Regions from separate parts of the Variovorax sp. PBS-H4 genome, predicted to be linked through region 2. Evidence: predicted binding sites of a transcription regulator. Region 2 holds the regulator's gene; the other holds the start of a gene.
What was found. Region 2 encodes FliA, which starts transcription of late flagellar genes. Its sites were predicted from a motif close to CTAAAGTTTNNNNNNNNNNNGCCGNTA; they were not measured.
Positions count from the first base shown of each region.

Region 1 (9,018 bases), on a different replicon from region 2:
TTCACCTTCGATGGTGCCGAGCGCGACGCAATCAATGCACGCCGAGGTGATTCCCACAAGCTTGGTCTGGCGCTCCATATTGGTTTCCTGCGCATGAGTGGGCGTTTGCTCGGTGCCTTTCGGGTAATTCCAGTAGCCTTGTGGCGCCACCTTGGCAACGAGCTTGGCATTGCAGCACCAGAAGTCGCCTCGCTGAGAGCCATGTATGAACGCGGGCGCACGCTATTCGATCACCAACAAGTAGCCTGCACGGTCCTTGGATTCCAGTGGATGAGCGAGCACCAGCGCCGCTCACTGGTACGTGAACTGCGCGACGAAGTGGCGCGCTGCGCCGACCGCGATCAGCTACTCGTGCGGGCGCGTCAATGGCTGTACAAGAACAAGCTGGTGATCGTGCACGAGCGGGCAATTCGGACACTGATTGCGGCGGCACTTGCCCAGCTTGAAGTTGAAACAGGCACCGCCATCGCCGCCAGCGTTGATCCAGCAACACTTGATCGCTGGCGAGCCTCAGTTTCAGAGCTGCGCCCAGATGGACAAACCCAGCAGAGTTGGCTATGGGCTGCACCGGCGAAACACTCAACCCGCCAAATCAGCGAGGTACTGGAGCGCATCGACCTGCTTTACACGCTGGACGTTCATAAGCACCTGGCAGACATCCCCGATCTCATCTTGCGCCGCTACGCGCGCCGACTTGTCTCCAGGCCGCCCTCAGCCGGAGCCAAGATCAAAGAGCCAGCGCGCACCGTGGAGGTCGCATGCTTTCTTCGGTATTGCCTGTTCACCACCACAGACCAGTTGATCCTTATGGTGCAGCGCCGGATCGCCGATCTGTGGCGTCAGGCTGCCGCCGATGTCCCCGCTACCGTCAATTGGGCCGCAATGTACAAAACGCTGCTCGGCGAACTTGTTGCCTTGAGCGCGCAAGGTGCGGTGCCAGATGCTGAGTTGCGTGCCCGTCTTGAAGCCTTGATCACCGAAACCCAGAAACGCAAACCACCGAGCAGGGCCTCCCTGGTCCGCGAGGGATTGATTGATGGAATTCGCCCCGTGCGGTCGTTGCTCGTCGCCATTGCAAAGCTGCCCTGGCAGGCCACCGGCGAGCATCCTGCCATCGAGTACCTTGCCAAGCTGCAAGCTTTATATCTCAAAGGATCCAGAAAGCTGCCAGTTGAAGTGGTGGCACCAAGTCTGGGAATGATCTGGCAGGTTTCGATCTCCAGCCCAGACCGGGAACGGGCGTTTCAGGCGTTGGAGGTGGCCACCCTGTTTGCCCTGCGCCGCGCGGTGCGCAATGGCTCGGTCTGGATTGAGCACAGCCTGAGCTTTCGGGGTCGTGCGCGCTTGTTCTTCACGGACGAGCGTTGGCAGGCAGAGTCCAAGAAACACTATGCCCGTCTATCGTTACCCAGCAAGGCTGCCACTTTCTTGAAGCCTTTGCTGGCCAGAGTAACTGCCGGTGTCGATGCGGTGGCCGCTGCAGCCCGCAGTGGCGTACTGCGCGTGGATGATGAACTCCATTTGTCGCCATTGCCCGCAGAGGACGAAGACCCAGAAGTGACCAAGCTGCGCGCGGCTTTGGATCACCGCATCGGTGAGGTTCAATTGCCGGAAGTGATTCTGGCCGTTGACGCCCAGGTGCGCTTTAGCTGGATCATGCTCGGACGTGAGCCGCGCTCTACCGACGAGCTGCTGATGGTCTATGCCGGCATCATGGCCCACGGCACCAGTCTGACTGCGGTCGAATGCGCGCGCATGATTCCGCAATTGTCTGCCACCAGCATTCGCCAGGCCATGCGCTGGGCGCGGGACGAACGGCGTCTGAGCCAGGCCTGCCAGGCTGTGCTGGAATTCATGCAGCGACACCCGATTGCCGCCACCTGGGGGCGGTCCGATTTGGCATCTTCTGACATGATGACCATGGAGACCACCAAACGGGTGTGGCAAGCCCGGCTTGATCCTCGGCGCAACACACCTTCCATTGGAATCTACTCCCATGTAAAAGACCGGTGGGGCATCTTCCATGCGCAGCCCTTTGTGCTCAATGAGCGCCAGGCGGGCGTGGCCATTGAAGGTGTCATCCGCCAAGAAAAGCTGGAGACCAGCCAGCTTGCTGTGGATACCCATGGCTACACCGACTTTGCCATGTCACATGCCCGTTTGCTTGGTTTTGATCTTTGCCCGCGGTTGAAGGAACTCAAACAGCGCCACCTCTTTGTGCCACGCGGCACCAAAGTGCCCGCAGAAATCGCTGCGGTGTGCGAAGCCAATGTCGACGTCGCTTTGATCGAAAAGCATTGGGATAGTCTGGTGCACCTGGCAGCCTCGGTCATGAGCGGACATGCCAGTGCGGTGGCAGCTCTTGCGCGGTTCGGTTCTGCCGCCCAGGGCGATCCAATCTATGAGGCTGGCGTGCAATTGGGGCGGTTGCTGCGTACGGCGTTTTTGGCTGACTACTTTGTCAAGGACGCTTTCAGGAACGAGTTGCGCCGGGTGCTCAATCGGGGCGAGGCTGTTAACGCCCTCAAGCGCGCCATTTATACCGGCCGGATCAGCCCGGCGCAGGCCAAACGTGTCGATGAAATGCAGGCTGTGGCCGATGCGTTGAGCCTGATGGCCAACATCGTGATGGCGTGGAATACCTCACAGATGCAGGCGGTCCTGGATCGCTGGTCGAACCGCCGCCAGGTCATTCCACCGGAACTGATCGGGAAGATTGCGCCCACCAGGCTGGAGAGCATCAACTTGCGGGGTGTGTTTCGCTTCCCGGTTGACCGCTATGCTGACCAAATCCTGCCTTCGCGGCCAAATGCATCGATAACTGGCACCAATGGATGAAACCGACCACGGTTTGACGCCACGAATCGCAGATTTGAAAGTGAACAGGAAAGTCAATGAAATCAACGATCTACCAACACCACCTCCGCGCCAGTGCTAGCTTTTCGTACCGTCACTTATTGCACTGAAAACGAGGAGACCCCTCGTCCAGCTCGCCGGTGAGCTGGTCGGCCAGCTCTGCGGCTTCCTGGCGCGCTGCTTCCGTCTCCTGGCGCACGGCCTCCAGCGCCTCGCGCTCGGCGGCCAGGCGGTTGTTCGCCATTTCCAGCGCCACGGCCCACAAGTCGCCGCCCAGCTCGGCCAGCTTGTCAGTGATCGCCTGCGGTGCCGGCTCGCGGATCGGGGCGGCCTGGCTGGCCTTGCGTGCGCGCCACTCGTTCATCGCCTCGCTGATGGTGGTGAAGCTGCCGCTGCCGAGCTGCTTGCGCACGTTCGCCAGCGTGGGGTTCTGGCCGGCCGCGTCCAGTTCGTCGGCCACCGCAAATATCTGCTCCTTCGAGATCGCCATGTCGGGCCTCCTTTGGCCGGTTGTATGTTGTAGCGTGAAGCATACTACAACATACAACACTACGCAAGCGGTTTAGCTGAACTTTTTTTAGCGGCTAAAACGCGGGCAAAAAAAGCCCCGCTCGATGGCGGGGCGATGGGTGGGGGTCGGTGGTCGGCGATGCCCGGCGCTGGGCGTGTCAGCCCTCCAGCAGCGCGACAAGCTGCACGGTGCCAAGGTCGGCCTCGAACTCCTGGCCGTCATCCTCGTATTTGAGCCAGGCCCAGCCCTCGGCCGGGGGCCGGCGGTTGAGGATCAGCCGTGCCGGCCGGTCGTCGTGCTTGACCTGGATGATGGCCTTCTTGAGCTTGTCGGGGTCGGCCTCCTTCGGCTCCTTCTTCCCCTTGGCGTCATCATCCTGCGGCCCCTGCTCGCCGTCGCCGGCCTCGGCGTCGGTCTTGCCGGTCAGCGCATCGACGGTGTTGGGATCACGGTCGCCGTCCTCGTGACTGCGCTTGTCCTCCAGGAACTCGCGCAGCAGCTTCACCGAGCCGCGCGTCAGCTCCTGGCTGTCGTCGGCCAGCCAGGCGGCCACCTCGTCGGGGTTCTTCTTGTAGGCCGTCACCAGCTCGTTGATGACAGTCACGTCCTTGCCCCGGCCGCTATTGAACGCCTCGGCAATGGGTTCGGGCAAGTCCAGCAGCGTGACGTGCTGCGTGACGAAGGCCGGCGACTTGCCGATCTCCTTGGCGATCTCGCCCTTCTTCTTGCCCTTCGCCAGCTCGCGGCCGATGAAGTCGGCGATCTCACGCGCCGTCAGCTCGTTGCGTTGCAGGTTCTCGATAACCTGGTCGGCCTCGTTGTAGTCGTTGTCGATGAAGGCCGGGATCGTGGTCTTGTGCGCCCACTTCGAGCCGCGATAGCGCCGCGCGCCGTGGTTGATGAGGTAGCGCCCCGGTGCGTCCGGGTTCTCGCGCACGCTGATGGGCGACTTCACGCCGCGCGCTTTGATCGTCTCGCCGATCTCCGCGATGCTCTCCGGCGAGAAGCCGGGGTTGTCGGCCGTGCGCGGCTGGTGCGGGTCTTCGTCGATCAGGTCAAGCGGCAGCTCCTGCGGGCCTGCGCCGCCGGCGTTGGCCGCCGGCTGCTCGTTCAGCAGGCCGGCCAGGTCGCCCAGCCCGTCCAGGCCCAGCCCGGACGATTGCGGCTTGTCCTGCTCCTTCTTCTTGGCGTTGGTCTTGGCGCTCATTGCGCGATCTCCATCTTCGTGAACACGTAATCCGCCAGCGCACGCACCTCCTGGGTGGCCTTCCGCGCGGCGGTCTTCTTGATCTTCCACACCGGCATCTGCTCGCCCAGCGCCTCGGCGATGCTGTCACGCGCGCCGATGCTGAACGGCAAGATGAGCTGCGGGTATGCCTGCTGCAACGTCGCCAGGTTGTTGACGTGGCGCGGCTTCCGCGCGTCCACCTTGTTCGGCACCATGCCGAGGAAGCGCAGCTTGGGGTTCTGCTTGCGCAGGTTGCTGATGACCGCGACCATCTTCTTCATGCCCTGCAAGCTGTACGCCTCCATTTCGATGGGCGACAGCATGTAGTCGGCCGTCAGCACGGCCGCCGTCATGGCGACGCCAAGGGAGGGGGCCGTGTCGATCAGGCACACGTCGAAGAACTCGCCCAGCGCGGCCACACTGGCCCGCAGCGCGGCGGCCGCCTGGGAAAGCTCCATCTTGTCCAGGTTCGCCAGGTTGGCGTCTGCCGCGATCAGCGCCAGGCCGTCATCCTCCCGGTCAGCGAACCAGGCGCGCAGCTCGTCGCCGCCGGCGGTGAACATGCGACTGGCGGGATAGCCCGAGTCGTGGCCGGCCAGCGTCCAGCTCGCATTGCCCTGGGTGTCCAGGTCGATCACTGCAACCCGAAGGCCGCGCTCCTGGAAGTCGAACGCCAGGTGGCAGGTTGCGAACGTCTTGCCTTGACCGCCTTTCTGAATTGCCGTGACCAGTGTTTTCATGAGTTGGGTTCCTGTTTCCTCTTTCCCTTGGCGTCGGCTTCCCAACGCTTGACGATGAACGCTTGATGCTCCGGCAGTACCGCCGTCACCCGCTCGAAGCCCTGCGGGAGCACTTCCCCCGCCACTGCCCACACGCGGCTGACCGCTTGCGATACCGCCCCCTTGGTCAGCCCCAGCGAGGCCACAAACTCGGCCTGGGGCCTTCCATCGACCAGCACGCCGCGCGCTATGTCGATGGTCTGTTGCCCGATCTCCAGGCCCTTGATCGCCGCCTGGAATTGGGCTTCGGTTAGCCGTTTCTTCATGGAGAACACCCATATAAACTCCACACCCGGTTGTTGAACAAAAGGCGGTGCCAGCCGCCGACCATGTGCAGAAGTTTAGCTAAACTCGCCGCCCGCGTCAAGCGTTTTAGCGGCTAAAAATGGGCGCGTGATCTTCTTTCTTGGCGTTCAACCTGGCCGCGTCAGCGGCACTCATGAAGAACGTCATCAGCGGGCCGACCGTGCGGCTCGAACCGTTGGCAAAGCACACGTCGAACTGACCGCCGGCGGTGTGCGGATCGACGCCTTCCACCAGTCGCCAGGGGTCAAGGCCCCATTCCTCGGATTGCGCGCTGTACCAATAGGCCGGCGCATCGCCGTTCAAGTCGCTGGCCGCGTACTCGCGCACCAGGACGGCCACCCGGCCGGTGTTCGGCTCCACGAATCCCGGCGGGTAGGGTAGGGTCTGTTTTTTCATGTCAAAGCCCCTTCGGCTTGTAGATCGAAACGAAGTAGGTGATCGCGGTCAGCACCGCGAAGTACGCCAGGAACGACCAACCGGCATACACGCCAGGCGTGTTCCAGTGGTAGAGCATCCGCACGAACTGGAAGAAGGTGGCAATCGACAGCACCCACTTGAGGATCGGCCAGACCAGCACGGTCGCCACCCATACGAACTTGACCAGGCCGGCCAGCAGGCCAGCACCGGGGGCCTTGTTGGGGGCAGCAGACGCGGCGGCAGGCTCCACCGGCGCGGGCGCGGCGGGCTGCTCGATCTCCTTGGGGAACTTGATGATGTTGGACATAGCTTGACCCTCCACGCGCTTACGTGTTGAATGCTGGGTGCTCCCACTCGGAAGCATGGTTACGGTGTGCCAGCACCAGGCCAAGCGCCCCGGATCACTCCGGGGCGTTCCTCCACCTGGGGCCGCCCTTGATCTTGCCTCGGCTCACGCAATACTCCTTCTTGGCGTCCTCGATAGGCCCGGCCGTTGCCGACCGGGCCATGTGCTCTTACCAGCCGGCCCGGCGCTTGGCCTGCTCGACGGCTTCCATCGACCAATGGCCCTTGGCCTGCCCCTCCAGGGAGCATCCGGCGAAGTACGCCTTGCCGCGCAGTTCCTCGGCTTTGCACACCAGCTCGGCCGCCTCGGCCATCATGGCCGCGATCTCGTCACGGCGGGCCGGGAAGTCGGTCGCTGCCGCGCCCTCCAGCTCGTCAATCCAGGGCATAATCTTGTTGTCGCTCATCGGACTTTCTCCGGTAGTTGACCTGGGCAATGTGCCCGGCCTTCAAGTGCTATATTAGGGCAAAATGCCCTAACCTGTCAAGCACTTTAGCTAAACTTTTTTCGCTTTACCGGAATCCGAAGGCTAAACTTTAGCCGCTAAAACCTTTCCCTTGGCGTCAATCCTCTTTCCAGATCACGCCCAGCCCGGCCTGGTCGCACAGGATCGCCCATGCCGCATAGGGAATCGGGGTGTCCTCGCCGATCCAGCGGCGGATCGTGCGGTCGCCCTTCGCGCCCAGCCCCAGCGCCTTCGCGGCCTTGCTGCCGCTGAACCCGGCCAGGCGCAGCACCTCTCGGACTTCCTCGCCGGTCGGTTGCGCCCAGCGTTCGGCCGGCTTCAAGCACTCCAGCCGGATATTGGCGTCGTTCGTCATTCGTTCGTTCTCCTGGTCAAGTGATAAGCCGCAACTGGTCGAAGCCGTAGATCGACTGGATGCAGCTCGGGTCTGAATCGACCACGCGCCGGCCTGCGCGATTGGTCTTGTACGTTACCGGCCTGTCGTCGTGCGCCCACACCTGGCGGGTGTCGGGATGCACCTTCACGATGATGATGCGCTTGCCGATGTAGCGGTCGAAAACCGGGTGATGGACGCTCACGATCTCGCACCGCTGGCCGGGCTTGAACTCCACCAGGTCGGCCGGGCCTCCATCGCCATTCCTGGCGATGCTGCAGGTTGCCGCGCTCGCTCGCGGCATCGTTGTTTCCGGCGATACAGGCCCGCCCTCGCCCGGCTCGGCATCGTCGGCTTTGACGATGCTGCAGGTCATCGTCGTTTCTGGCGATGCGGGATCTCGCTCCGGGCCTGCGCCGGTGATTTTTCCCTTGGCGTCCAACCCGGCGGCCCTGGCCGCCTTGATCCTGGTCGCGGCCTCGGCCGCCCAGCGCCTGGCGATGAAGGCCCGATGCGAGGGCAGCACCACATCGACCAGGACGAACCCCGGCGGCACCAGGACGGTCGCCGGTGCGCGCCGCGCCGGCGGCTCCAAGCCGGCCAGCCAAGCGGGCAGGGGAGCATCGGCCAGGCGGTCGCGGTAGCTGGCCTCGACCATCACCGGGCGCTTCTTCTCGGCTCGCTGCGCAGCCAGGATGCCGCGCGCAACCTCGTCCACCGTCATGCAGCCCTGCGCCGTGTCGAAGTGCGAGCGGTAGCCCGTTTCGGAGATAAACGGCCTGTCCAGGTCGATGACGTGGAACTGGAAGTGGGCACCCAGCGGCCCGCCGTAGCCGGCCTCGTACTCCACCAGGGCGCGCATGTCGCCATCCGCGACCAGGAACTGGCCGCGCTGGCCCCACAAGGGCACGTCGCCAGGCACCGCCGCGCAATGGCGCTCGATGACCTGGCCGGGCGCGTCGTGGTCGGCCATGCTGCCCACGTGCGTTCCGCCGTTCATCTTCCAGATGACGGCCTCGTATCGGTCGCTGGCCGCCTCGGCGGCCGCACCGTCACCGCGCATGATCGCCGCGTCGATCTCCACCACGGCCGCCACGGCGGCGGCCAGCAGCTCGTCGCGGTCGGTGGGCAGCTCGGCCAGCAGCTCGGCCGCCGGCGCGTTCCAGTCCTGGCCCGGCTGGGCCGGCGTCTTGCGTTTCTTCGCCATCGGCCGGCCCCTCAAGTGTCAGCACGCCGCCACGCGATCACGTCGCGGGCTTCGTAGCCGTGGCGCTTGCAGTCGTCGCAGAATCCCGAGCTGAACCCCTTGTGGTTCGTGCCGATCCATGCGGCCGGCTTGCCGCATTCGTGGCCGTAGGTGCCCGGCTCGGCGTTGTGGCACTTGCCGTCCGTCGCGTAGCTGTTCGTCGGTGCCTGGGGAGCGTTGTTCCTGGTCATGGTCGCCTCCTGGAAGCCCCGGCCGAAGCCGGGGCCGCCCCTCATCAGTCAATAGCCCGGTAGATCGCGGCCGCCTCGGCGTGGCTGGCTGCGAAGCCGCGCAGGAAGTGATAGCGGTCGATCAGGGCATCGCCGGCGTCCGTGTCGGCGGCCTCGGCCGCGAGCTGACCCAGCGCGAACAGGGTTGCGACAATGCCGGCGGCGTCGGCCGACAACTCGCCTCGGAAGCCGTTGCCGTCCACCTCGATCTCCAGGCGGTCGGCCAGGTCGGGGGCCATGTAAAAACCGCCGTCCGACAA
Region 1 is NZ_LR594677.1:91,649-100,666, reverse strand. Features, by position in the region: gene E5CHR_RS31575 (Tn3-like element IS1071 family transposase) at 1-2,838, shown strand, start outside; partial or broken gene E5CHR_RS31570 (DNA-binding protein) at 2,969-3,346, opposite strand; gene E5CHR_RS31565 (transcriptional repressor gene korB) at 3,525-4,574, opposite strand; gene E5CHR_RS31560 (ParA family protein) at 4,571-5,335, opposite strand; gene E5CHR_RS31555 (transcriptional regulator KorA) at 5,332-5,640, opposite strand; gene E5CHR_RS31550 (DUF2761 domain-containing protein) at 5,747-6,076, opposite strand; gene kleE (KleE stable inheritance protein) at 6,078-6,404, opposite strand; gene kleA (stable inheritance protein KleA) at 6,613-6,849, opposite strand; gene korC (transcriptional repressor KorC) at 7,007-7,264, opposite strand; gene E5CHR_RS31530 (hypothetical protein) at 7,281-8,489, opposite strand; gene E5CHR_RS31525 (hypothetical protein) at 8,501-8,719, opposite strand; gene E5CHR_RS31520 (antirestriction protein) at 8,764-9,018, opposite strand, start outside.
Region 1: kleA (stable inheritance protein KleA) is a predicted target of FliA. The motif match lies at 6,957-6,983, and genes of this name have one in related genera.

Region 2 (14,646 bases):
ATGCTGCAGCGGCTGCTGGCGGCCGACCTCCTGGTGCTGGACGACCTGTTCCTGGCCAAGCGCGTCTCGGAGGTGGCGGCGGAGTTGCTGCAGACCCTGGTCCATCAACGGCATCGCCGCCGCGCCAGCGTGCTGGTGACGTCCAACCGGGTGATCCGGGACTGGGGCACCTACCTGGGCGACATGACGATGGCATCCACCATCCTCGACCGGCTGATGCACCGTTCCCGCCTGCTGGAGTTCGAGGGCAAGAGCTACCGGCTGAAGGAGGCGGCTCAGCGCCTGGCCATCAAGGCGCCGGCGGACTGACCCTCAGGCGCGCCCGCCGTGGACAAGCCACCCGTCCACAGGACAGGCCTGTGGACGGCCCCTGCGGCGATCGTGGCCTGCCCACCGCTCCCCGGCGGCCGCCTCCGGCCTGACGCGCTTCGCTTGCCGAACAGCCGTCAAAGAAGAAAAGACGAGAATCCCCCCGTCCTGGCCTGGAGGAATTTGCCCGGCCATAGGTGGGGGAGTTTGAGGTGGCCATCCGGGATTTTTATGGCCACGACATCCAGTTACGCTTATTTTTCACACAACCCGATTGGAACCAACGCGATTCGTGCGTACGGGGTGCCACGGGATTCGCAAAGCATCTTTCATATTTGCTCGGACAAATACCCGACACTCGACGCAACCAACATGTTGCAGATGCGGCTAAGTGGCAACGAGGGCTGGGGCACATTGGCCAGCACCATCGACTTTGCCATGTTCGTCAATGACCATCTCGCCCCGGGTGCGCGGCCGGCGGATCGGGCGAGCCGTATAGCAAATAAGCACTTCGACGATCTGGCTCTCTTCAGCCAACAGATGGCGCTGGAACGTCCCGATCAGTCTTGGTCGCCCTTGACGAGCGCAGGAGGCATCTACGCGGCTGAAGACCCCATGCCGTTGCAGTACAACGGCATCCCACCGACCCTGATCAAGCCCGCCGCCTTTGCAGTGCAGTACACGGGGCGTGACTGGGACGGCCAGCCTGTTACCAACGCCGCGATGCTCACATTGGACGAAACGGGCTTCTATATTGCCGTTGATCCCAAGAGAGACACACACCTCCTTCTGGGAGTCGAGGACGCGGACAAAGCTTTGCGCCAGTTCATGGAGATTGCTGCGAAAGACCACGCAATTGAGTCGTTCAATGTCTTGCACCACGTAGGCGGTGCAATGAAGGATGGTACCTCTGAGAGGGTACGAGCCGTCATCTTGGTTGGTCACGCTGCAGGTGGAGCCGATGCCGCTGCCGATGCGATCGTGGCCGCTCTAATCAGTGAGGACAGAACCATTGGCGCAGCCATCGAGTGGATAGAGTGGGCACGCCACACCCTGGAGGCAGAAAAAACGTACTACCTCACCGAGCTTAATAGCCCCGGCAACCATTCAACAGCCAAGTCGGCCATGAATGAGATTGACGGTCATTTTCGCACTTTGGAGGCTGCATACGCAGCCGCAAAAAACTACAAGAAGCAAAGCTCGAAAGGCAAGTAAACGAATAGAGGAACACCTCGGCATGTGCCCAAGTCGTCTTCCAACGAGGCGTGGATCGGGACATCCGGTGTTCGAGTCGACGGCAGCCCTTGCAGGGGGAGGCGGACATTTCGAAGGCGATTTCACCCGAAGTTCACGGAAGCTTCGGCAAACAAATCGCAAAGGTCGTCCCCCTTCCCAGCTCCGAGGCCACCGAGATGCGCCCGCCATGGCGCTCCACCACCTTCTTGCAGACCGCCAAGCCGATGCCCGCTCCTTCCGAACGGTCCCGCGCATGGAGCTTCTGGAAGATCAGGAAGATCCTCTGGAAGTACTGCGGCTCGATCCCGATGCCGTTGTCCTGGACCTCGACCACCCACTCCGCGCCCTCGTCCCTCGCGCACACTTTCACATGCGGGGCCCTCCCTTCGGCATGGAACGCCAGAGCATTGCCGATCAGGTTCTGGAACACCTGCGCCATTGCGACTGCGTCGCCGAGGATGCTGGGAAGCGGCTCGCGCTCCACGGTTGCCCCTGAGCGTTGAATGACGGGCGCGAGATGTTCCAGCACATCGTCCAGCGTGCGATCCAATGCGACGGGGCGCCTCGCCATCTCGCGGCGGCCCGCCCTCGAGTAGACCAGCAAGGCGTCCATCATCGCCCTCATGCGCTGCGCGCCTTCGACGATGAACGCCATGAAGTCGCGGGCGTCGCTGTCGAACTGGTGCGAATAGCGCCGTTCGAGCAGTTGGGTGTAGCTTGCCACTGCGCGCAGCGGCTCGGAGAGGTCGTGCGAGGTGATGTAGGCGAACTGTTCCAGCTCCTGGTTCGACCGCGTCAGCTCCACGACCTTGGAGCGGATTTCCTCTTCGGCCTCCAACATCCTGGCCATGGCTCTCTTGTGCTCGGTGATGTCGCGCAGCGTCGCGACGATGACCCACCGGCCCGCCTGCTGGATCGCCTTGCGCCTGACTTCGCAGATGCAGGGCAGGCCGTTTGAGGGGTGCACCACCAGCTCGGATGTCTGCGTCCGGGGAGCCTGGGCGATCACCGCGTCGTACAACTTTCCCAGATCATCCAGGTCTCCGAGCGCCGGGCTTGTTTCGTTGGGACGCCGCCGGATCAGTTCCTCCTGCGTCACTCCGAGCAGCCTGCACGCGCCCTGGTTGACTTCGAGGTAGGTCATCGAAGCCCGATCGATCAGGAAGACGGCATCGTCGCTCAGGTCGAGCGCGGAGGCGAAGCGCTCCATGCGCGCCTGCTCGCGCAGCCGCTCGGCAGCGTCGCGAGAAGTGTCGAGGCCGGGGGCCCGCGTGGTGAGTGGATGGCGGCGAGAACTCATGGCTTCGCTTTATCACGGGGTTGAAGTGATCGTCAACAACCCCTCCTCCCGCACGAGCATGCCCGGGGTCTTGCTGGGTCCCGGGCATGACGCAGGGCCTCGAGGCCTAGTCCCGAAGTCGGAGTATGCGGGCAGCACGCGCCTGTATGATGTCCGCGTCCTCTGTCACGGCAAGGCATCAGCAGCCATTCCATGGACGACCATACCGAGATTGCAGAAACGCCTTCAGTAGACGACGGTTTTCGTCACGCGGAACCGCTCGACTGGGCCAGGGCTGCGCTCGAACAGCGCGCCGAAGGCATCGAAGTCGTGGATCGTGCTTCGCTGCGCCTGGTCGATCTCAACGCCGCGGCCGCGAAGCGCATCGGCCGAACGCGGGACGAACTGGTCGGAACATCGCCGTGGTCGCACATGGAAGGCGGCACGCAAGCCTCCTACGAAGCCCTGTTCGACGAAGTCATCAAGGCGTGCCCGCGTCCCCTGGTCAGCGAACGGCGCTGCAGGCTGCCCGGCGGCGGGTTCCTGGATGCAGAGGTCGTGCATACCGCGCTTCGCATCGGCGACAGCTGGCTGATGGTCGTCGCAACGCGCGACATCACTGACCAGAAGAAGCAGCAGGTTCGATCGGCACTGCTGTCCCGCGCCTTCGACCAGAGCCACGACCACATGCTCATCGTCGATCGAGAGAGCATGCGCTGCATCGACTGCAACGACGCAGTCTGCCGCTATTACGGCATGGCGCGGCATGACTTGCTCCAGGTGCCGCCATGGACACTCGGCTCGGACGGGCTGACGCGCGAAGACCTGGAACGCGAATACGACGACGCGATCGCCGTGTCACCGCTCCCAAGGCGCCGCATGGCACCGACCGCCGGGTCGCGCGCGGGCACCCAGGCCGTGAGCGAGGAGCAGCAGCAGGCAATTCGCGTGGAAGGCAGGTGGGTGGTGCTCATCACCAACCGCGAAGTGCGCGAGCGCCCGACTCAGCAAGCGCAGATCGACGCGATCCAGCAGCAACTCGCCGAACTCACGCGGTCGAACGACGAACTCAGGCAGTTCGCCCACGTGACCTCGCACGACCTCTTCGAGCCCTTGCGCATGATGAGCAGCTATTCAGAACTGCTGCGCCGCCGCTACGGCGACCGCCTCGACAGCGACGCGCAGGACTTCATCGGATTCATCGCAAGCGGCGCCGACCGCATGAAGCGGCTGATCGACGACCTGCTTTTGTATTCGCGGGTGGAACGCTCGGCGGTCCCCTTGAAGCAGCTTCGGCTCGATGGCGTTCTCGACGATGCGCTCGCGAATCTCGCCCATGCGATCGAGCGTTCGGGCGCAGTGGTCGAGCGTGGTCCGCTTCCTGAAGTCATGGGCGAGCCCAGCGGCCTGACCCAGGTCTTCCAGAACCTCATCGGCAACGCCATCAAGTTCACCGCGCGCGGCACCCGGCCGCGGATCTACGTCTCTGCATCCGAGGACGAGGCGAATTGGATCGTCTCCGTCAGCGACAACGGCATCGGAATCGCGCCCGAGTACTTCGAGCGCATCTTTGTCGTCTTCCAGAGGCTCCACGCGCAGGACGTCTACGAAGGCACCGGCATCGGCCTCACGATCTGCAAGAAGGTGGTCGAAAGGCATGGCGGCCGGATCGTGGTCGATTCCGCGCCCGGGCAAGGCACGACGTTCTCGGTGCACATCCCCAAGATGGCAGCGTAGGCACGGGAATCGGTTTGCGTCTCGCCACCGCCCCATCGCAGTTCGCGCTCCCGCCTTCTTCCCAAGCGGTCAACGATGGCGCGCGACCGCGCCGCCCCGGCTGCTCGTCTTCCTGCTGCGCCTGAAGAACGCGGCCCAGTCGCTGCGCTCCCGCGTGGTCTGCCAGTCGTGCAGATCGTCAACCCGCGTCACCAGCCGCAACGCATCGGCGCTGGGCAGCGCCTTGGAGCTGTACAGGAAGCGCAACTGGCACTCGCCCATCGCGATCGCATCGCCGTTCTGCAGCGCATGCTCCCAGATGCGCTCGTTGTTGACGAAGGTGCCGTTGAAGCTTTCCAGGTCGGTCAGCACGAAGCGGTCGCCCGTCCAGTGGATGGTGGCATGGCGTCGGCTCACGCCCAGGCTGTCGATCTGCACGGCGCACTCCGGGTCGCGCCCGATCAAGGTGACCTGGCCATCGATGTTGACTTGCCTGACGCTGCCGTGCCGGGCGAGGATGATGAGTCTGGACATGGTTTTTGAATGCTCTGTTTGAATGAATCTGAGTGCTTTTCGGCTCAGTCCTGCGCTTCTTGAAGGGTGCGCAGCAAACAAGCGTATTAAAAATTTCTCGCTTGCGTGGCCGACTTGCACACGCTGCATTCAAGCGCTCGCGCTGGGCCAGGTCTCGTAGCGCTGCGCCTGCTGCGGCGGGCGCTCCTTGTCCTCGGCCTTTGCTGCCAGCCGCCTCTCGGTCATCCAGGCAACCACGATCTGCACATAGGCCTGCCGCCACGCCTTCTTCGACATTGCGTGATCGACACCGGCCATGACCCGGTGGGTCACGGACCGTGCGTACCTGAAGGCGCCCAGGTAGTTCTCGATGACGGGGTGCGGCACGATGGTGTCGTTCTCCGACTCGACGATGAGCGCGTCGCCGAAGAAGTCTTCGCAGGCGGCGAGCGCGCGATTTTTTTCGGGCTCGATGGCGGTCTGGCGGTACAGCGTCAGGTCATCGCCATTGAGCCGCCGCTTGGGTTGCTCCCAGTTTTCGTCGCGGTAGATGGCGGGCACGCGCAGGCCCAGCCAGCGCACCGGGCGCAGCGAGGTCAGCACGGCCGCCAGGTAGCCGCCATAGCTGCTGCCGATGACGGCGACGGCCTGCGGGTCCACGGCGGGGTGGCCGACCAGCGTGTCGTAGGCGGCCAGCACGTCGCGCAGGTTGTCCTCGCGCGTGACGGCCTCGCGCTGCGCGACGTGGCGGGCGTGGCCGCGCAGGTCGAAGGTCAGGCAGATGCAGCCCAGAGCCGCGAGCTCGTGGGCCAGTGCGATGTCCTGCTGCTGGCTGCCGTCCCAGCCATGCACCAGCAGCACGCCGGGCACCATCGTGGAAGCGGCCACCAGCGTGCCGGCAATGCGCACGCCGTCGACAGGGATGTCGATCAACGCATGTCGAGTGGGCATCAGGGCTCGACCACGGTGTACTTCGTGATCGGGCCAACACTGGGATCCACGCCGCTGAAGTACACACACGCATTGGGCGGCGGCATGACGCCGTCGCCGTAGATCTCGAAACAGGAAGCGTTGACGGCACGGCGCTCCGGCTGTTCCTCGAACACCTCGAGCGCCGCGATTTCCGCGCCGCTCGCCCCACCGACGCGCCACGACTGCTCCAGCACGCCCGAGCACCAGCGCCCGGCGCTGCTCGTGCCCTGCGCCACGTCGTAGTTGATGCGCGAGGCGAAGAAGCCCGGGAATGCGGCCCCGACCGCGCGGTGCAGGCTGCGCGCCTGCTCCACGGCGAGGCGGATCTCCTCGGGAAAGCTCAGCTGGAGCAGCGCGTCGAAGTCGCCGCGCGCCACGGTGAGGTCCGAGCCGCCGTAGACCTTCTCGCCCCGGTTGTCGCAGGTCAGCCGTTGCCAGCCGTAGTAGCTCGCGATCGCAGTGCCTACATGCACCTGGCCGACGCTGACGGTCACGGGCTGCTCGAGGTTCTCTTCCAGCACCAGGCCGTGCTCGGCAATTTCGGCGGCATCCATAGCCCCGATGCAGGTCTCCAGCGCTTGCCGATCGCGCACCACCTGCTGGCCGCGTCCGCCGGTCGCGCGCACGGGCTTGACGCGCACCGCGCCATGCTCCAGCAGACGCATGCCGGCGCGGCTCGCATCTTCCAGCGCAAAAACCGAAAAGCCCTGCAGCACTGCATGCGCAACCTGCCCGGCGAACCCGTGGCTCCATCCGGGCGGCGCCGCGGCGGCCGGATCGATCAGCGGGTGCACCAGCGCCTTCGTGAGCACGAAGGGATGGGGCACCACGCCGCCGAAGAGCGCGTGATGGCTTGCGATGCCGAGCGAGCTGGGCAGCGCATCTCCGACGAGGGTGTCGCTGGGCACGAAGTAGACGGGCGCCGAATAGGTCCGCCCGTTGTCGTACTCGCCTTCGAAGCGCGACTTCTTGAGCCGCGCCAGCCGCCAGGCAAGCTGGGCGCGGGTGGCGCGCTCGTGCTCGCTGGCATAGGCATGGTGGTCCGCCGTCAGCGCGACCACGGTTCCTTCGAGGCCGGGCTCCGCGAGCTCGGTTCCTTCACCGGCGAGTCTCTGGGCTCCACCGGGCAGCGCGCTGAATGTGGGTGTGTCCATGGCGACCATGCTGGGCGATTGCGCGGCAGAAATCAAACTTTGCCGCACGGATGGCGATGTTTTCCTACACGCTGGCTCGGGCGACCCCTCGCAGCCCTGTCGATCGCCATCGGGCGGCACCGAAAGACAGAAACACAAGGCGAGCTACAGAAGATCCTTGAGCTTCCCGCGCAGCCGGCTGATGGCCTGGCTGTGCAGCTGGCACACGCGCGACTGGCTCACCTCGAGAATGGCGCCGATCTCTCGCAGGTTGAGTTCCTCCTCGTAATAGAGATTGAGAAGCAACCGGTCGCGTTCGGGGAGCTCGCCGATGGCCGCCACCAGCTGATGGCGAAAACCGCTTTCCATCAGCTGGGCGAGCGGGTCGTCGCTGGCGCTGCCACGCTCGTCCCTCGCCCCGCTCGCATGGCGGTCCAGGAACGGGCTGTCGCCCTCGCTGTCCTGCGAGAAGTCCTCGACGTAGAGCAACTGGCAGCCCTGGATCTCCTGCAGCAGGCCCTGGTAGGCCTCCAGGGTCATCTTCAGCTCCTTCGCGATCTCGCCCTCGTTGGGAGCGCGGCCCAGCCGGTGCTCGAGCGCCTGGATCGCGCTCTCGACCTTGCGCGCCGACTGGCGCAGGCCGCGCGAGCCCCAGTCGTTGGCTCGCAGCTCGTCGATCATGGCGCCGCGGATGCGCTGGCTGGCGAAGGTTTCGAACTGCGCGCCGCGGTTGTCCTGGTAGCGCGTCGACGCATCGAGCAGGCCGATCATGCCGGCCTGGATGAGGTCGTCGAGCTCCACGCTGGCAGGCAGCTTGGCCAGCATCTGCAGCGCAATGCGTCGCACCATGGGCTGGTGCTGCTTGAGCAGATGGGACTTTTCAATGGTTCCCTGTGCGGTGTACACGGTCGTCCTTTTTCCTTCTCCTGTGCCGCGGCTTCAGCAGACCGCGGCGGTGTTCGTGCCCCGCGCCACGGGCGCAGGTAGCGGCGCAAGGCTCGTGCCCTGGCGCCAGGGCCACTGGCCGATCTCGTCGGCGATGCGGCGGAAGTCCGCCGCCGCCGGGCTGGCGGGATAGGCCTCGACCACGGTGCGGCCGAGCCGCCCGGCGGCGTCCGCATGGATCTCCGCTCGCACGCATCCGGCCGGCTGCAGCGAGACCGCGAGGTAGCGGCTGCCGGCCTGGGCCAGGTTGTGCGCGACCTGCTGCGCGGCCCCGGGCTCGGCCACGCCGTTGACGAGGAAGCGCAGTTGGCGCAGCGCATGCGCGTAATGCAGGCGCTTGATGCCCGCGTAGGTCGCGGTGATGGACGCCGCGTGCGGCTGCATCACCAGCACCAGCTCATCGGACGCCTGTGCGAGTGCCGAGAGACGGCCTTCGCCGTCGAGCGCTGCGTCGACCAGGATCACGTCGCCTTCCCACAGCGTGCGCGGGTCGCCGCTGCCGGCCTGCGTGCGCGGCACGGCCGGCAGCACGTAGACGCCGCACGGCGCGCGCGCGGCGGCGCCCTGCACGGTGAGGCGGCGGTTGGCCACATCGGCCAGCGTGCCCAGCGGCTCGACGGCCCAGGTGGCAGAGGCGGTGCCTGCCTGGGTGCCATGTTCGTCCAGTAGCAGCACCTCCTTGCCTTGGTAGGCCAACGCAGCGGCCAGGTTCATCGCCACGGTGGTCACGCCCAGCCCGCGACCCATGCTCGCGAAGGCGAGCACCCGGGTGCGCGTCTGCGCCAGCAGGCGGCGCAGCCCGTCTGCCTGGTCCGGTACCAATTTGCTCATCGCGCAAGCTCCGCGCTCATGTACCCAGCGCCTCCAGCAGCAGGAACATCTTGGCCACGCCCTCGTAGAGCACGTTGCCCGAAGGCGCGCGGTCGGGCCGCAGGCGCCGGCCGGTCAGCTGGCTCAACAGCGAACGTGCGCGGCCCGCCCATTCGCCTTCGGCGTGCAGCAGGCGCCACACGGTGGTGCTGGCCTGGCCGGCGATCAGCACGCGCTTCATCATGTGCGGGTCGCCCAGCTCGCCCAAGCCGCCCACCAGTTGCAGGCCCTGCCGCAACAGCCGGAAGCAGGGCTCGGCCTCGGCGGCCCACCCGTGCCAACGGGCGAGCTGTTCGGCGCCGACTTCGCTGCCGACGTTCGACAGCAGATAACCCTGCGCAAGGATCTTGCGGGTCTTCGGCTCCACCACGCGGGTCACCACGCAGCGCAGCGCAGGCAGCCCGTGTTCGCCGCGCAGCAGCACCTCGGCGTGGGCCTCGGCCTGAAGCGCCGGCTTGCCCTTGAAGCGCACCGGGTGCGGCTCGCCGAACGCCAGCGCGAGCCGCGCCAGCGTGCCGCGGGCGCCGGCCGCGTCGACGATGGCGGTCGAGCCCGGCGCACGCGCCAACCAGGCCAATCCGCGGGCCTGCATCTCACCCATGAATTCGATAGCGGGCAGGCGCTGCAGCGCATGCACTACCGGCTTGCCGAAATCCTGCTGAGCCACCCACTGCAGCGGGCGCAGCCCGGCCCTGCGCGCCGCAGCAGCAGTTGCCCCACCGGCACCGGCGGTGGAAAGCCACTGGTTGGGCGCAGCCACGGGCCTGCCGTCGCGATCCGACAGCAGCAGGCTGCTCTCGCATCCGTAGGCGTCGCCGCCCTCGTTCGACTTGAGGCCGAGCTGCCCGCCGAGCGCCAGCACGTGGTGGTCGCAGCCGGTGGCAACCTCGCTCCACGCATGCGCCTTGAGCGACTGCAGCACCGTCTTGTGCAGCACGTTCTCGTCGGCCGCCATGCGCCACAGCTCGCGCGCCGCATCGAAGCCCAGGTCGGCATCGGCCAGGGCCTTGGCGGCCCAGGCCACCTCCTGCGCGTCATGGGCCATGGCATGGATCAGCTGCTGGTACCTGACGCGCAGGCGCTCGGTCTCGGCTTGCGCCTGTGCCACCTCCGACGCCTCCTCGGCGCCGGCCGGCCTGTCCTGCAGGTCGCTTTCACCGGGCACGAAGAGCGCGCTCGGCGCCTTGGCCTGGAACACGCTGTCGACCAGCGCGGCGCGGTCGGCCGGCGCCAGGTTCTCCGGCACCTTCTGGCCACTGGAGACGTAGTGCACCGGCAGGCGGTGGCGGATCACGGTGTCGATCAGCGCACCCGGGTGCGTCGCCTCGTCCACCTTGGTGAAGATGCAGCCGGCCAGCTCGTTGCCGCTCGCGCCATGCCGGTAGGCATGCACCACCTCGTTGAGGGTGTCGCCGTGGCTGGCGGCGTTGAGCAGCAGCAGCCGCTTCACCGGCCGCGGGCTGCTGCCGAGCATGGCGATCTGCTCGGAGACGGCGCGGTCGCGCTGGCTCATGCCTACGGTGTCGATGAGCACCATGTGCTTGTTGCGCAGGTCGTTGAGCACCAGCTGCAGGTCGGTCGCATCCTTCACCGCGTAAACCGGCACGTTGAGGATCTGGCCGTAGATGCGCAGCTGCTCGTAGGCGCCGATCCGGTAGCTGTCGGTGGTCACCAGTGCCAGCTTGTCGGCCCCGAAGCGCATCACGCAACGTGCTGCGAGCTTGGCGGTGGTGGTCGTCTTGCCGACGCCAGTGGGGCCCATCAGCGCATACACGCCGCCCTGCGCCAGCAGCGCATCCTCGTCTTCCATCACCGGCACGGTACGAACCAGCTCCGAGCGCACGAAGGCCATGCCCTGGGCGTAGCTCTGGTTGGCCGGCAGGTGCTCCAGCATGGCCTTGGCGAGGCGGGCGCTGAAGCCGGCGCCCAGCAGCGTGCGCAGCAGGCGCCCGCGCATGGGGTCGCGGCGCTGGCGGTCGTTCCAGACCACGGTGGCGAGCTGTTCCTCGATCATGCCGCGCATGGAGTGAAGCTCGCTGAGCACCGGATCGGGGGGCGGCGTGGCGGCGGCCGGGGCTTCACCCGCCGGCGCGAACGTCATGGCAGGCGCCACGGTCTGGGCCTGTTGCAGCAGGGGCGTGACGGGCACCGCCGGACGCATTGGCACCGAAGGCATGAAGGGCATCGGCGGCATCGACGGTACCGGCATGGGCGCGGGCATCGCGGCGGTGGCCGCCGGTGCAGGCGCCGCGATGGGCGTAAATGCTTGCGACTGCGCGGGTGCGGGCCTGGGCCTGTCGGCGGACGCCACCGTTGCATGCACCGTGGCATGGGGCGCCGCCATCGCGGCAGGCATCGCATGCTCCGCGACCTGCTCCATTTCCTCCGGCGCCATGGCGACGATCTCGACGCCCTCGGCGACGACGCGGTTGGTCAGCACCATGGCTTCCGAACCGAGGGCTTCGCGGGCCAGCCGCAGGGCTTCGCGGCTGGTGGCGGCGACGAACTTGCGTGCGGCGGTGCGCACGTCCGTGATGATGTTCAAACTCTTCCTCCGATGGTGGCGGTGATCTTGATGCGGCGTGAATCAGGGATCTCGGCATGCGAGAGCACCTTGAGCTGCGGCAGGCTGCGCCGCAGGAAGCGGGACAGCAGCACCCGCAGCGAGTGCTGCACGACCAGGACCGGCACCAGGCCCATCTGCTCCTGGCGCGCGATCGCGGCCTGGGTCTGCGTGAGCAGGTTGTCGGCCAGGCCCGGCTCGATGCCGCTGTTGTTGGTCATGGCCTGCTGCAGCACGCCGTCGAGCGAGGCATCGAGGCCGAGCGCCTGCACCTCGGAATCGCCCGGGAACAGCTGCTGCACGATGGCGCGGCCCAGGGCCAGCCGCGTGAGCGAGGTCAGCTCGGTGGCGTCCTTCACGGTCGGCGCGTGCTCGGCCATCACGTCGAGGATGGTGCGCATGTCGCGGATCGGCACCTCTTCCTCGAGCAGGTTCTGCAGCACCTTGTGCAGCGTGCTCAGCGAGAGCACCTTGGGCACCAGGTCCTCGGTCAACTTGGGTGCAGTCTTGCCGACCTGGTCGAGCAGCTGCTGCACTTCCTGGCGGCCCAGCAGCTCGGCAGCATGCATCTGGATCAGGTGGTTGAGGTGCGTGGCCATCACGGTGCAGGCATCGACCACGGTGTAGCCGAGCACCTGCGCCTGCTGGCGCTGCGCGGCGTCGATCCACACTGCCGGCAGGCCGAAGGCCGGGTCCTGCGTCGGCGTGCCGGGCAGCGTCCCCGTGACCTGGCCAGGATTGATCGCCATCCACTGGTTCGGATACGCCTCGCCACGCCCGATCTCGACGCCCTTGAGTCGAATGACGTAGCTGTTGGGCTGGATCTCGAGGTTGTCGCGGATGTGCACCACCGGCACCAGGAAGCCCAGCTCCTGCGCGATCTTCTTGCGGATGCTCTTGATGCGGCCCAGCAGTTCGCCTTGCTGCGACTGGTCCACCAGCGGGATCAGCCGGTAGCCGACCTCCATGCCCAGCGGGTCGACCAGCGCCACGTCGTCCCAGGTGGCTTCGGCGGCCTCGGGCGCCGGCACGGTGGCCGCTGCCTTCGCGGCGGCCGCCTGCTCCGCAGCCTTCTGCGGCGCGCGCAGCAGCAGCCGGCGTCCGAACCAGGCCAGGCCGCCCGCGATCAGCAGGAAGGCCAGGTTCGGCATGCCGGGGATCATGCCCATCAGGCCGATGATCGCGGCCGTGAGGAACAGCACCTGCGGGTTGGAGAAGAGCTGGCCGGTGAGCTGGCGCCCCACGTCTTCGTCGGTCGTCACGCGCGAGACGATCACGCCGGCCGCGGTCGAGATCACCAGCGCCGGGATCTGCGCTACCAGGCCGTCGCCGATGGCCAGCAGCGTGTAGGTCTTGCCCGCGGTCGAGAAGTCGAGCCCGTGCTGCACCACGCCCACCACCAGTCCGCCGATGATGTTGATGACCATGATCAGCAGGCCTGCAATGGCGTCCCCGCGCACGAACTTGCTGGCACCGTCCATGGAGCCGTAGAAATCGGCCTCCTGCCCGACCTCGGTGCGCCGCTTGCGCGCCACGTCCTCGCCGATCAGACCGGCATTGAGGTCGGCGTCGATCGCCATCTGCTTGCCGGGCATCGCATCGAGCATGAAGCGCGCGCCGACCTCGGCAATGCGGCCCGCGCCCTTGGTGATGACCATGAAGTTGATCAGCACCAGGATGATGAAGACCATCACGCCGACCGCGAAATTGCCGCCCACCAGGAAGTGGCCGAAGGCCTCGATCACCTTGCCGGCCGCATCAGGGCCGGTGTGGCCGTGCATCAGCACCACGCGGGTGGAGGCCACGTTGAGCGACAGGCGCAGCAGCGTCGAAAACAGAAGCACTGCCGGAAAGGCCGCGAAGTCCAGCGCCTTCATGGTGTACATGCTGACCAGCAGCACCATCACCGACATCGCGATGTTGAAGGTGAACAGCAGGTCCAGCAGGAAGGCCGGCAGCGGCAGCACCATCATGCTCAGGATCATGATGATGAGGATCGGGCCGGCCAGGCCTTTCATCTGGGCGCCGGAGAAGCTCTGCGGCGGCAGGCGCAGGAAAGTGGCAATCGCGTTCATGCGCTCTGCAGGTTGTATTCGAGGTCCTGGGGAATGGGCAGATCGCCCGGCGTGCGCGGCGCCTCGCCGCCCTCGGCCTGCCAGCGCTTGAGCCGGTAGACCCAGGCCAGCACCTCGGCCACCGCGGTGTATAGCCCGGCGGGGATCTCGTCGCCCAGGCGGGTGTGCTTGTAGAGCGCGCGCGTGAGCGGCGGCGCCTCGAGGATCGCAACCTTGTTCTCCTTGGCGATTTCGCGGATGCGTTCGGCCACATGGTCGGTGCCCTTGGCCACCACGCGCGGCGCGCGCATGTCGCCGTCGACGTACTTGAGCGCCACCGCGAAGTGCGTGGGATTGGTGACCACGATGTCGGCCTTGGGCACCTCGGACATCATGCGGCGCCTGGCCATCTGCTGCTGCTGCTGCCGGCGGATCTGCGCCTTGATGTGCGGGTCGCCTTCGCTTTCCTTGTGCTCCTGGCGCAGGTCTTCGCGCGACATGCGCAGCTTGCGGTAGTAGCTCCACAGCTGCCAGGGCACGTCCACCAAGGCGATCAGAAGCAGCGCGGCGGTGATGAGCGCGCAGTTGTGCGCCACCAGCATGATCATCTGCGGCAGCGCGGCGCGCTCGGACTGGGCCATGAGCGCGTTGACCTCGTCCATCCCACCCATGATCACCATCCACGCCACGCCGCCGATCAGCAGCGATTTGGCCAGCGCCTTGAACAGCTCGGCCAGGGACTGGGTGGAGAACAGGCGCTTGACGCCTGCGATGGGATCGAGCTTGTCGAACTTGGGACCCAGCGCCTGCGTCGAGAACAGCCAGCCGCCGAGCATCAGTGGCGCCACCAGCGCGGCCAGCACGAGCATGCCCATCAGCGGCGCGGTCGCGACCAGCGCCTGCATCGCGAGCAGACCGGCCTGCGTGAGCATGAAGGAGGTGTCGAAGGCCGCCGCCCGCTCGAAGCGCAGGCCGTGGCTGAACGTCGCCTGGAAGTGCCGGCCCAGCGGCCCGGACAGCGCCCACAGGCCACCGACCGCGGTCCCGAGCAGAACG
Region 2 is NZ_LR594675.1:1,985,398-2,000,043, reverse strand. Features, by position in the region: gene istB (IS21-like element helper ATPase IstB) at 1-309, shown strand, start outside; gene E5CHR_RS09580 (hypothetical protein) at 541-1,524, shown strand; gene E5CHR_RS09575 (sensor histidine kinase) at 1,658-2,845, opposite strand; gene E5CHR_RS09570 (sensor histidine kinase) at 3,038-4,561, shown strand; gene E5CHR_RS09565 (FHA domain-containing protein) at 4,631-5,074, opposite strand; gene E5CHR_RS09560 (alpha/beta hydrolase family protein) at 5,204-6,004, opposite strand; gene E5CHR_RS09555 (DUF3182 family protein) at 6,004-7,179, opposite strand; gene E5CHR_RS09550 (RNA polymerase sigma factor FliA) at 7,324-8,064, opposite strand; gene E5CHR_RS09545 (flagellar biosynthesis protein FlhG) at 8,098-8,934, opposite strand; gene flhF (flagellar biosynthesis protein FlhF) at 8,951-11,518, opposite strand; gene flhA (flagellar biosynthesis protein FlhA) at 11,515-13,611, opposite strand; gene flhB (flagellar biosynthesis protein FlhB) at 13,608-14,646, opposite strand, start outside.